One region of the Macrococcus epidermidis genome, then DNA from elsewhere that is predicted to be linked to it. Evidence: a T-box and tRNA genes for the amino acid it is inferred to sense, from the RefSeq annotation. Region 1 holds a T-box; the other holds one or more tRNA genes.
What was found. A T-box is a leader RNA that pairs with one kind of tRNA and senses whether it is charged. The one in region 1 lies ahead of pheS (phenylalanine--tRNA ligase subunit alpha), so its partner is inferred to be a tRNA-Phe.
Positions count from the first base shown of each region.

Region 2: it encodes a tRNA-Phe, which carries the amino acid that the T-box ahead of pheS (phenylalanine--tRNA ligase subunit alpha) is inferred to sense. The anticodon was not compared.

Region 1 covers NZ_CP073819.1:1,696,727-1,703,534, forward strand. The annotation lists gene pheT (phenylalanine--tRNA ligase subunit beta) at 1-708, opposite strand, end outside; gene pheS (phenylalanine--tRNA ligase subunit alpha) at 695-1,765, opposite strand; T-box leader at 1,817-2,012, opposite strand; gene KFV12_RS08980 (hypothetical protein) at 2,058-2,237, opposite strand; gene KFV12_RS08985 (hypothetical protein) at 2,241-2,741, opposite strand; gene KFV12_RS08990 (hypothetical protein) at 2,738-3,238, opposite strand; gene KFV12_RS08995 (hypothetical protein) at 3,347-3,712, opposite strand; gene KFV12_RS09000 (TrmH family RNA methyltransferase) at 3,740-4,477, opposite strand; gene KFV12_RS09005 (MarR family winged helix-turn-helix transcriptional regulator) at 4,507-4,950, opposite strand; gene KFV12_RS09010 (alpha-keto acid decarboxylase family protein) at 5,088-6,734, shown strand.
Region 2 covers NZ_CP073819.1:1,911,374-1,918,181, forward strand. The annotation lists gene KFV12_RS10075 (isochorismate synthase) at 1-1,170, opposite strand, end outside; gene KFV12_RS10080 (1,4-dihydroxy-2-naphthoate polyprenyltransferase) at 1,314-2,234, shown strand; gene KFV12_RS10085 (hypothetical protein) at 2,286-2,546, opposite strand; gene KFV12_RS10090 (PH domain-containing protein) at 2,562-3,029, opposite strand; tRNA gene KFV12_RS10095 (tRNA-Ser) at 3,246-3,334, opposite strand; tRNA gene KFV12_RS10100 (tRNA-Glu) at 3,382-3,453, opposite strand; tRNA gene KFV12_RS10105 (tRNA-Asn) at 3,458-3,532, opposite strand; tRNA gene KFV12_RS10110 (tRNA-Gly) at 3,540-3,613, opposite strand; tRNA gene KFV12_RS10115 (tRNA-His) at 3,622-3,697, opposite strand; tRNA gene KFV12_RS10120 (tRNA-Phe) at 3,717-3,789, opposite strand; tRNA gene KFV12_RS10125 (tRNA-Asp) at 3,794-3,869, opposite strand; tRNA gene KFV12_RS10130 (tRNA-Met) at 3,878-3,951, opposite strand; gene KFV12_RS10135 (ketopantoate reductase family protein) at 4,181-5,101, opposite strand; tRNA gene KFV12_RS10140 (tRNA-Ser) at 5,344-5,432, opposite strand; tRNA gene KFV12_RS10145 (tRNA-Asn) at 5,434-5,508, opposite strand; gene KFV12_RS10150 (competence protein ComK) at 5,588-6,145, opposite strand; gene KFV12_RS10155 (IDEAL domain-containing protein) at 6,390-6,599, shown strand; gene lplA (lipoate--protein ligase) at 6,675-6,808, opposite strand, start outside.

The DNA of each region.
Region 1 (6,808 bases):
AGATGGTCCTATTTTTACATTTTTGACAATACGTGCTGCGTAATATGGACTTGCCTGCACGTCATCAATATGAATAGAAATGTAATCACTTGCTGCCGCTGCAATTTCTTTAATTTCAGAAATCGGGAATGATAAATCTTCTTCATATAATGCACTTGTTTCAAATGCTGTACCAATCATAGACATACAGTCGCTACGGTTTGGTGTAAGACCTAATTCCATCACCTCGTCATTTAAATCCAATGCTTCCAAGGCATCCTGACCTGGCTTAACATCGCCTGTAAATACATAGATACCTTCAGAATATTTCTCTGGAACAAGGTTTGAAGCAATACCTAATTCACCTAGTGAACAAATCATACCATTTGATTCAACACCACGTAATTTTGCTTTTTTAATTTTAATACCACCTGGTAAACGTCCACCCGGTAAACAAACGATGACATGCTGCCCTGCATCAACGTTAGGTGCACCACATACGATTTGTAATGTTTCCTCACCAACATTAACCTGGCAAACATTTAATTTGTCAGCATCCGGATGTTTTTCTTTTGACTCGACATAACCGACAACTAAATTTTTTATATCTTTTTTATAGTCAATAATTTCTTCTATCTCAATACCGCTTCGCGTGATCTTCTCAGCAAGCTCTTCTACCGGTAAATCAACTTTAACGTAATCACTTAACCATTCTTTACTTACTAACATCAACATTACCTCCATCTTCAGCACGTAAAAACTGTGTTACAAATCGTAAATCATTTGTATAGAAATGACGAATATCTTCAATACCATATTTCAACATCGCGATACGATCAGGACCCATTCCAAATGCGAAACCAGAGTATTTCTTAGAATCAAATCCTGCCATCTCTAAAACGTTAGGATGCACCATACCTGCACCTAAAATTTCAATCCAGCCGGTACCTTTACAAACGTTACACCCTTTACCTTTACATTTGAAGCAAGAAATATCGACTTCAACAGAAGGTTCTGTAAATGGGAAGAAACTTGGACGCAGACGAATTTCACGATCTTCACCGAACATTTTTTTCGCAAAGTATTCCAATGTTCCTTTTAAATCACTCATTTTAATATTCTCATCAACAACTAAACCTTCGATTTGTGTAAATTGATGTGAATGTGTAGCATCATCTGAATCACGACGGTATACTTTACCTGGACAAATAATCTTTACAGGCCCTTCGCCTTTACGTGACTCTAACGTACGTGCTTGAACAGGAGACGTGTGTGTACGCATTAATACTTCTTCAGAAATATAGAAACTATCCTGCATATCACGCGCCGGATGAGACTTCGGTAAGTTTAAAGCTTCAAAGTTATAATAATCACTTTCTACTTCATAACCTTCAACAACTTCATATCCTAAACCGACAAATAAATCTTCAATATCCTCGACAATACGATTTAATGGATGACTCGCACCACTCGTAAGTTCTTTACCTGGTAACGTGATATCTACTGTTTCACTTGCTAATTTACGGTTAATTAATTCACGTTGGATTTTTTCTTCAACTTCAGCAATCGCTTTTTCAACCGTTTGACGCGCATCGTTTACCAGTTGACCAAACTTTGGTTTCTCTTCATTCGGTAACGACTTCATTTCTTTCATTAAACCAGTGATGACACCTTTTTTACCTAAATAAGATACTTTAATATCCTGTAATTCTTTTTTCTCAGAAATCGATTGTACTTTTTGAACAGCTTCTTCTTTCAATGCTTGTAATTTATCTTTTAACTCCATCGTGATGCCTCCTTAAATTTTTAGAAACAAAAAAATCCTCCCCATCCCTGAATAAGGGACGAAAAGAATTCCGCGGTACCACCCAAATTTGCACAAATGTGCACACTTGTTGATGATAACGGTGTCCACCGGCTTAACTTCTTATTAAGCAACCAAAAAGATGAAAAAATATGTATCAATGACTATCTCTCACCAAACGATAGCTCTCTGAACACGTCCACATATTACGTCTTTTTATCGGTTCTTTATTTCATTAACATTTATTATAATCAATAAAAAAATTATATTCAACCTATAAATCATTGCGTTTATCACGCTTTTCTAAATCTTGTATTCGTCGTTCAAGTTTATTAATCTTTTTATAACGTCGAGAAAAATATATGAGAATTGAAGTAATACCTATCAACATTAGAAATGAAACTAAAGTAAATAATAAGGTACCCCATTCTATCCCCACTGATGTTTCTATCATTTTTTAATCTCCTCTAATTAATTTTTCTTCTTCTGTCAGGCTATTATTTTTGCTAAAACAGAAATTAGTCAACAACAATACTCCCCATGTTGTTTGAATGTATGTAGGGTTATTAATATATATTTGCCACAAGATTAATGCAAAATAAACTAAAAATATAATCATCATTAATGAAAAATGAATTTTCCAATTCAATTGTGTATGGTTCGAACGATGTATTTCATTAGGTAATTCAGTTAGTTTGAATAGTATTAATATAACAGCAGTTCCAATTGCAAATGGCAATTTATCATTTATTGCTAATGTATTCTGTTGCGCTTTTGACAATTCGTAATATGCATCAGTATAAATATCAGTCTGATCTTTAAAAAAATAAAATAGAAACAAAGCTGATGCAATTAAAAATACAAATGAAATCCAACTCTGTTGCTTATATCGCTTCAAATCAATACTCAATTTAGTATCAAACATGGTTTTATAATAAAAAGTAATAGCTTCTATCATTTTGATTCACCTAGCTTTTCTTCTTCATTCGTTGCATATGGATTTGCACCAAAAACGAAATTAGAAATAACTAAAACAAAAAATATTGCTTGCAAATTACCTGGTTGTTGTCGAAGATAAAAATAAATTCCTAATACGATATAAATGATAAAGAATGCTGCTAATATCAATAATCGAATACGCCAATTCTTATTTAACATATTGGCACGATGTATTTCATTCGGCAGGTTAATACCATGTGACAACAACATTAACACAAAAAATGTTACTGCAAATTTTGTATTATCTTTCAAATCATAGTCAAGTCGTTCTTTTTCCGACATCTCAAAATAAGCATCTGAATAGCCAAAATCATCCCACATATACCATAATCCTAAAATAATTAATGGTGCAACAATTAGAAATGCAACCCAGCGTTGTCGCTTATATCGTGTGATACCTATTCTGATATCGGTTCTAAAGAAATTCTCAAAAAAGAATTGTATCTCTTCCTTCATTCACACCAACTCCTTATACCAATAATAACATTTTATTACAATTTATTTCATCCATTTTGTTACAGTTCCAAAAAAATATACAAAAAAATAACCCTTCAAACAGAAGAGTTATATCGTATGCTTAATCCCCATCACCATATCGAGTCTTACTAAATTATTAAATTGAGCACCTTTTCTAAAGAATAAAGTGCATAATGCTTTGTCTTCAATCAATTCATAACGATTATTTTCGCGTGTAATCTCAACCACTACAATACTACTTTCACTTTTCTGCGCATTATAGATGACTTCAAAATCCCACTCTTGATCGGATTCAAACCGTTGTTGTAATAAATCAATTAATCCATCATAATCCATTACAATTTCTTCACATTCATTATTGATAAAAGTTGCTTTAATATCATGCGAAATAATTTTTTTAATTTGCACTATATCCTGATTACTCCATGCAGCTAAAAAATGAAAATACGCCATGCCCACACTTCTCTCTATTTTATGTTGTTAAATCAAGTGATACATTAATATACCTGCACATACTGCCACATTTAAACTTTCAGCTTTACCGTGTATCGGTACATAAAGATTTATGTCCGTTTGATCAAGTATCGCCTGATCTACACCTTGTCCTTCATTACCAAGGACTAATAAAAATGAATCCGTTTTTTCAACTTGATGATAGTCTACTGAATTTTCAAGACTTGTTCCCATAACTTTACCATCCACTTTTTGTCTTGCCTCTTCAAAATCCATCTCTATGACCGGAATATGAAAGACACTGCCTTGTGAGGCACGTAACACTTTATCGTTATAAATATCGACTGTGCCTTTCGCTATAATTACAGCATCTATACCTGCAGCATCTGCGGTACGAATAATTGTGCCGACATTGCCGGGATCCTGTATGCGATCCAGATAAACTGCGCGGTTCAATGTAACGTCGTCGATTGATGGCATATTACAAACTGCATAAATACCTTGAGGTGCTTCAGTTTGAGATAATTTCTCTGCAATCTTAAATGTTATTTCGTATTGCTGTTTACTGTTCTCAACCATCACTTCAGTCAACTTATCAGGATTTACAGTCAAGATCATTTCAATATCAATATTACTTTTTGCTGCTTCTTCTACTAAATGAAATCCTTCAAGTAAAAATTGACCTGTTTTCTTACGCTCTTTTCTTGCATGTAGTTTTGCAATCTGTTTAATTTTAAGATTGTTTACTGATTCTATAAGTTCCATACGTTACCTCGCTTATTATTCTTATCTTATTATGACTCTTTTTCATGCATAATGATACTAAATCCTTCTCTTTTTTGTGATAAACCTTCCATGACTTTATACCAGTCATAACCATGTTCAGAAAACATTTCATCCATCAAATCCCTTTGTGCTTGATTTAACTTCTCAATTAAAGCATAGCCTGACGGCGTGGGATGTAATTCTTTCAGTCGCTTATCATTGGTTGCTGTTTTTTCTTTAATGAGCGCTTTTTCTTTTAATACTTTTAATGTATTGTGTGAACCTTGCTTAGAAATTTCAAGCACTTGAAGTAATTCTTTTTGTGTAATCCCCGGTTTCATACAAATGAAAAATAGAAAACGGTGATGTTGTCGCTGCATGCCATATTGTTCTATAATCTCGTCAGCTGTGGTGATATACGTCTTATAGGCAAAATAAAATAGTAAATGTTCATTGTCACGATCCGGCGTCATTGTATTCTCCTTTAATATACTTATCTTTATTATACCCACTATTGCACTTATTTCAATTAATAGGTCAATAGTGTTGACTTATTATTTTTCACATATTATATTAAAGAAAGAATAATTAATATAAGGAGAGAATATTGATGAAACAAAGAATCGGTCAACTATTATTAGATACATTAGCAGTAAACGGCGTAGATAAAATGTTTGGTGTGCCCGGTGACTTTACATTAGCCTTTTTAGATGATGTTGTACGACATGACAACATTGAATGGATTGGTAACACGAATGAATTAAACGCAGCGTATGCAGCAGATGGTTATGCACGTGTTAAAGGATTAGCTGCAGTGAGTACAACTTTTGGTGTAGGTGAATTAAGTGCGGTCAATGGTATTGCCGGAAGTTATGCCGAACGCGTACCTGTTATAAAGATTGCTGGCGGACCATCAAGTATCGCTCAGCAAGAAGGGCGATACGTTCATCATTCATTAGGTGAAGGTGTGTTTGATGCTTATTCTAAAATGTATGAACACATTACTTGTGCAACAACAACTTTGACAGTTGAAAATGCGCAAACAGAAATACCACGCGTAATCAATGCAGCTATTCGTGAACGTCGTCCTGTTCATATTCATTTACCGATAGATGTTGCATTAACAGAAATTGAAGTAACAGATGCTCCTGTTGCGTATCAGCACGCAGCAAAAGACGTATCACAGTATATTGAAGCAGTTAAAGAAAGATTATCAAAAGCAAAACAACCTGTATTCATTGTAGGTCATGAAATTAATTCATTTGATCTACACGATAAACTTGAACAACTTGCAGACTTAACAAATATTCCGGTAGCTCAATTATCACTCGGTAAATCAGCCTTTAATGAAGAAAATAATAAATATTTAGGTATCTTTGACGGAAAAATTGCTGAGGAAAATGTACGTAACTATGTAAATAACTCAGATTGTATTATTAATTTAGGAGCAAAATTAACTGACTCAGCGACTGCTGGATTCAGCTATGAATTTGACGTTAACGACGTTATCTTCATGAATCAAAATGACTTTAAAGCTGGCAGTGTTGTAAGTGATGACGTTTCAATCATCGATTTAGTAGATGGATTATTGACATTAGACTATAAGAATAGTGCCGACTATCCTAAATTTAAACGCTCTGAGATGGATTATGTATTAAATGATGAACCGTTAGTTCAGGAAAACTATTTTAAATTAGTTAATGCCTTCTTAGAAAAAGATGATATCTTACTTGCCGAACAAGGGACATCATTCTTTGGCGCATATGATTTATCACTTTATAAAGGCAATCAATATATCGGACAACCATTATGGGGATCAATCGGTTATACATTCCCGGCATTACTAGGAAGCCAACATGCCGATGTAAACCGTCGTAACCTATTACTGATTGGAGATGGGTCTTTACAATTAACAGTTCAAGCATTATCAACAATGATTCGCACAGGCATTAAACCGATCATCTTCGTTATCAATAACGATGGTTATACTGTAGAAAGACTCATTCACGGTATGGAAGAACCATATAATGATATTAAAATGTGGAACTATAAACAGTTACCAGAAACATTTGGTGCAAAAGATGAAGTTGTTGTACACGACGCGAAAACTTCGAACGAATTGAAAGCTGTAATGGATAAAATTAAAGCGGATAAAGATCACTTACATTTCGTTGAAATCCATATGGCAGTTCAAGATGCACCGAAAAAATTAATCGACATCTCTAAAGCATTTGCAGAAGCAAATAAAAAAGCATAATATTTAACCCCCGTTTACTCATAAATATGAGGAGACGGGGGTTTCTTTGATTGTGGATACCATAATATGGCTGC
Region 2 (6,808 bases), 210 kb from region 1:
CACCATCGAACGGATGGCAACGATAAACTCACCTTCATCATTTAAATCAACATAACCTAATGGTGCCCCGTATAATCCACGCCCTTCATTTGCTTCCGCTAAGAAATGCATCGCCGCACGTTTCGGAAAACCACCTAGCGCAGGTGTTGGATGTAGACTTTCAGTTACTTCTAATAATCCACCACGATTCAACTTCGCATTGATCGGTGTATATAAATGATAGAAAAATTGATTTTCTAATATATCCGGTGATTGTTTTAAAGTAATCTCATTTGTAAACGGTGCTAAATCTTCCTTTATACTTTCTACAACGATTTTATGTTCATATAGATTCTTTTCATCATCCAGTAACTTTTGTTTCGCATTATCAATACTTTTGCCCATCGTTCCGGCAATGGCATTTGTATGAAGGATGCCATCCTGCACCGCAACAAGCTGTTCAGGTGTCTTTGTAATAAATGTTTGTGCACCAGACTCAATTAAAGCAAAATAACTCACTTCATGATTTTTCATCGCCTGCTCGATGAGTGGCAATATATCGATATCGCGTGCCATTGTAATCTTTCTTTTTCTTGAAAGCACAACTTTTTCCAGTTTATCTTGCTGCATCATCGATATTGCTTTATGTGCATTAGATTTAAATAAGTCCAGATCAATATCTTCAGCAGATATTATTTTGTTATCTTGTACTTTTTCTGCTGCATGATGTCTTAATGCATCAATTATCTGTATTTTATCTGAAGACTGATCAACAAATATTATTGAAGCGTGTCCATTGCTTTCTACAATCTGTATTTTCGGAATGATGAAATGACTCTTTTCATATGCAGAAAAATTTTTACTTTCATTATTATCAAACTGGAAGCCACCAAAAAGTTTTAATTCATACTGCGAACCATTACCAATATATGCTGCATCCTGAACAATCGCCTTAAACTGTCGTTCGATATGTACAGGATGAATCGTATCTGCTGTAAGTACTGAATGATGACCGATACCGATTAACTTAAAAGATTTATCTTTATTGATAAAGACATAACGCTCTCCTGCAAATGCATGAAAATAATCCATGATCCATGCAACATTTAGCTGGAAGTCTAAATCAAATTGTTCTATTTTATTAATTTTATTCGTTGTTAAATGCGTCTCAAACTGTTGATTAATCGGCACATGCTACACTTCTTTCACTTCAAAATAATATACTTATTATTTTAACATTATTCAATGATTATTGGACAAATTATGCTAGATTTGTTGACGATGACTATTATTAAATATAAAATTTATACATTAAGAATAAAAGAGGTATGAATATGTCTGAACATTTACAACAACACACTGGTATTGCAAAGTATTATCACTTAATGCGACCACACACTTTAACAGCAAGTTTCGTACCTGTACTTGTCGGAACAGCATGCGCAAAATATTTCACTGATATCCGTATCGATCTATTAATTATCATGCTTATTGCGTGCTTACTAATACAAGCGGCAACAAATATGTTTAATGAATATTTCGATTATAAGCGCGGACTGGATGATCATACATCGGTCGGAATCGGTGGTGCAATCGTAAGAAATGGTATGAGTCCTAAGTCAGTATATAATTTAGCGATTGCTTTTTATATTATTGCAGCCATATTAGGTCTTTATATTTGTTCTCAATCGTCATGGTTAATCTTACTTGTTGGAATTGTATGTATGGCAGTAGGTTATTTCTATACAGGTGGCCCCGTTCCAATTTCATGGACACCATTCGGTGAAATCTTTGCAGGATTCTTTATGGGATTTGTAATCATTATGATTACATTCTACATTCAGGTGGGACATCTAGAATGGTACCCTGCAATTATGTCAATTCCAGTTTCAATCAATATCGGCATGATTAATATGGCTAATAATATTCGTGACCGTGTAAAAGATAAAGCGAGTGGCAGAAAGACATATGTTATCTTAGTCGGGAAAACAATCGCAATTATTACAATGGCATTATTATACTTAATCAGTTTCCTGGTAGTACTGTATACAGTATTCTATAAACCATATGGTTCACCATTTTTATTACTTGTATTGTTAAGCTTTAACTTACCAATCAAAGCAGTAAATCGCTTCTTTAAAGGCAATACACCGATTGAACTCATGCCTGCAATGAAAGTTACGGGACAATTCAACACCGTATTCGGATTCTTATTTGCACTAGGCTTATATCTCGCAGCATTAACTGCAATTTAAAAAATCGTGAGGCTATTATCTAGTCTCACGATTTTTTTATTATTATTTTTATTATTTTTGATTGAAGAATTCTTTTAATCTTGCTACAACTGCTTGTGCATCTTCTTCTGTGACATCACGTACACCAGATTTTGTTAAATCAATTACGTAACTTTGTGCATCATAATGCACATCGATAGAAGTTCCATTCACATCATAGCTGCGTGGTTGAATCTCCTGCACTTTATCTTCTTCGTGATTTTCACGGTAATCTGAACCAAATTGACCTAATTTAAGTTCAGCATATGATACGAGTTTATCGATATTTGCCATTGTTAATGTCCCCCTTTATATTGTCTCAGACATTTTAATTCTAATAAATTCCACAATTTCAGGCAAGTCTTTACTTTTAATCATTCGTAAAGTTACTGATTTTTCACTTAATTTCTTTCGTTTATATTTGAAGAATAACTCTCCATATTCCCCTTCAGTATCAGGCTCAAAATCAATGTTAACTATATCCGCATATTTAATTACTTCATAGTAAATACGCTTTGATTTCATTTTACTATGGACCATAGAAATACGATCATCTAATAAAATAAACAAACCATGTTGGTTCAAATTAATATGACTATAAGTTGCAAAATGAATCAGTTCCTTGTTTTTAATATCTTTGCAAATCACTTTTAATAATTTAATAAAGAAACGGCGCTCAGATTTTTTAATTCTTTTAAAGATTTTCGAAAAGCGTTTATATCTTACTGGATAGTTAATTTCTGCTAACACTTTACGTGTCGATGCTTTATCTTTCATTTCATCACCTTATGATTTCTATTTTGTATTATAATTCACAATTAACTTTAGAAGTATAATATTTGAATAACTTTATTATACATGCTTTCTACATTAAAAAATAGATAGTAAAGCAACTTTTATTTGTAGGTATATACGTAAAATAAACGTAGGTATTAAACGAAATAAAACTACTGATGATTTCATTAAAGAATCAACAGTAGTTTTATTATTTAACGGATCGTGAGAGATTCGAACTCTCGAAACGCTTGTGACGTTTACACACTTTCCAGGCGTGCTCCTTCGGCCAACTCGGACAACGATCCATAATAATTAAAAAAAAATCAGAAGCGATATTTCACTTCTGATTATATGACCCCTACGGGATTCGAACCCGTGTTACCGCCGTGAAAGGGCGGTGTCTTAACCGCTTGACCAAGGGGCCAAAATGGCTCCACAGGTAGGACTCGAACCTACGACCGATCGGTTAACAGCCGATAGCTCTACCACTGAGCTACTGTGGAATAATAATGGAGCGGGTGATCGGAATCGAACCGACAACATCAGCTTGGAAGGCTGAGGTTTTACCACTAAACTACACCCGCGTTACAAATGGGGCGACTGATGGGAATCGAACCCACGAGTGTCGGAACCACAATCCGATGCGTTAACCACTTCGCCACAATCGCCAAATTTATTTTAAAAAGATGGCTCAGGACGGAATCGAACCGCCGACACATGGATTTTCAATCCATTGCTCTACCGACTGAGCTACTGAGCCAAAATGGCGGTCCCGACGGGAATCGAACCCGCGATCTCCTGCGTGACAGGCAGGCATGTTAACCGCTACACCACGGGACCACTAATAATTGCGGGAGGCGGATTTGAACCACCGACCTTCGGGTTATGAGCCCGACGAGCTACCAGACTGCTCCATCCCGCGATAATAATATGTTGTCTCTCGTAAAAAGAGTACTTTTAAAATATATCATTTTAAGTTTGTGAACGCAACATTAAAAAAGTGTAAATTTTATCTTTAGAGGCATATTTCATACGAATGTTGTATAAAAGTATGTTCTTGTAGGTAATCTAGTGATATATTTGGTTTATTCTAACCATCAAAAAACCAGACATGTTGTTACATGTCTGGTAAAAAACCAAGATCTATTCTATTACTTTTCAATTTGATGTACTAAATGCGTTAAAATATCACAATATGGTGTTTCTATCCCTGCTTCATCACCAAATCGACTAACAGCACCTGTTAAGTAATCAACTTCTGTCTTACGTCCATTATGAATATCTTGAGTCATAGATGGATAATGCAGACCAACGACATCAGGTGAGTACATTTTATGGAATTTCTCCATTGTTGCATCTAAATCAAGCTTTGCACCTTTAGTAGCCCCTACTGCAATGATTTCCTTAACTAATGGGATTAACATTGCATCTGCTTGTTCATATGCACCAAAATCCCCGATACGTTTATCCGTTACCGAACAGTATGTGTTGAAGCAGCAGTTCACTAAAGCTTTATTCCAGATTGATGTCACAATATCATTACTGATCACACCGTTAAGTTTCGCTTCATCTAAAATTACTTTCAATTGTTCAATGAAAGCATCCACATGCCCATCAGGATATCCATATTCAATATTACCAGTGCCTTCTAAAATTAATTCACCAGGTCCTTTTAAACCTGCTGACCACATTGTTACAGCCAGTATAACTTGCTCAACCGACAATTTCTTCAGCAGCATATCACCATGACCTAAACCATTCATCAGAGACATCACTTTCGTTTCTTTTGTAATAACACCCTGTTTGATTAAATTATCGATTGTTTCTTCAGCAGTCAACGCTTTTGTTAATAAAATTACCAAATCTGCCGGTTCATTATAGTCATCCATAAATACTGCCTTCACTTTATGGTTTGTTGTTTCACCATAAGAATGAACAGTAACACCATTATCATTCATCGCATCAACATGGTCCTGCCATTTATCAAGCATCACCACATCTTGTCCACTTTCAGTTAAATAAAGACCTACACGTCCACCCATTGCACCTGCGCCTGCCATAACTATTTTCATACTTTCTTCCTCCTCATTTGATTATCTAATATTATTTTATCTCAGGAATAAGTAAGTTTGTTAAATCGTTCACATACTTTGTTATGTATTAATTTGTAGTCATATAGATAAAATTAATACATCTATGAAGGAGCATAATATTAAAAATATAATGAGTTTATAATAATTCAAAAGTTCAGATTATTCAATAATTTGTTTTAAATATTAAAAAAAACACTTAGCATACACTAAGTGTTTTGTAACGGAGATGGAGAGATTCGAACTCTCGCGCCGGTTACCCGACCTACACCCTTAGCAGGGGCGCCTCTTCAGCCAACTTGAGTACATCTCCATGGCTCCACAGGTAGGACTCGAACCTACGACCGATCGGTTAACAGCCGATAGCTCTACCACTGAGCTACTGTGGAATAATTTCAATCAACAAATACTATTATATCAATTGAAATGAATTGGTCAATACTTTTGGTAAATATTTTTATGGAACATTTACACCTTTTTCTCTAATAATGCATACATTGCTAACATTTCGAATAGATTTGCCCTACATTTGTCAAAATGCACTGTTTCCTGTGTATACATTTCTTGTTTTAACGCTTTTGCTCTTACACAATATTCCAGTTTAATCCCATGCAAATACTGCGTATTAAAAGTATACGTTGTCACCGGAAAAGATACTTGTGACTGATCATCAAATTCTACAACAGTATCATAATGTTCACCTGCGTGAAATCGATTTACATAGTGAACATTGATCCAGGCCATATCGTTACTTCGATCACTGTGCGTCGGAAAGAAATATGTTTGTGTACCAGGCTGTACGATGATTGGTGGTTTTGTATAAATTTCTGCAATCATCTTCGTAGATATTTTTCTCGCTTTATATGAAGCATGATAAAAGAATAATGAGTCTTCAATGATATGTAATGGCTTCTTTTTAAATATAAATGTTTCTCTTCCATATTCACCAATTTCAGAAAGTACACTTCTACCATCTCTATACGCCTTAATATACATCGTCTTTTCATTAACAATATATTTCTCCATATCAACTTTCTCCTTTGTCAATATATTGATAATATTATACACAATTCCAATTAACATTTGTTAACTTTCTCAAATTTTTTACATAGTTTACATTAGAAAAAGATATGTTTACAAAGTTAAAAATATGGTTATATATTATTAATCAAAACGAACTAATGTTAATTAATATAATTTTCTGAATACTATTGCAATTTAGAATATTATATAATATACTCGTTTTAATACATTTGAGGAGGTAATACTTATGAACTATAATCAGCAAACACAATTAAATGGTCTTGAAACTTTCGTATCTAATCTCAATAATTTATATATCGAGCTTATCATTGACGAAGCTGTTAAAAGTCATCAAAAGAAATTATTAAAAGAAAAGATTGATTTGTCTTTATTAAATCATAACCAGGAAGCATTTCTAGAGTATACGAGTGAATTGAAAGCTCTGGAGGAAATTTAAATTGAATACGATAAAATAAAGCGCCAATACCTCAAAAATTAATTTTAAGGATTGGCGCTAAAAATTTGTCTTTTTTTATTTTGCAACTAAACTTAAAAATTCTTCTTTCGTTACTCTACCGAAGTAATGTCCAAAGTCTACTGTATCTAACACTGCCTTCACTGCCTTTTGATTATGTGGTAATCCTTTAAGTTTCTGTTCGATCTCAG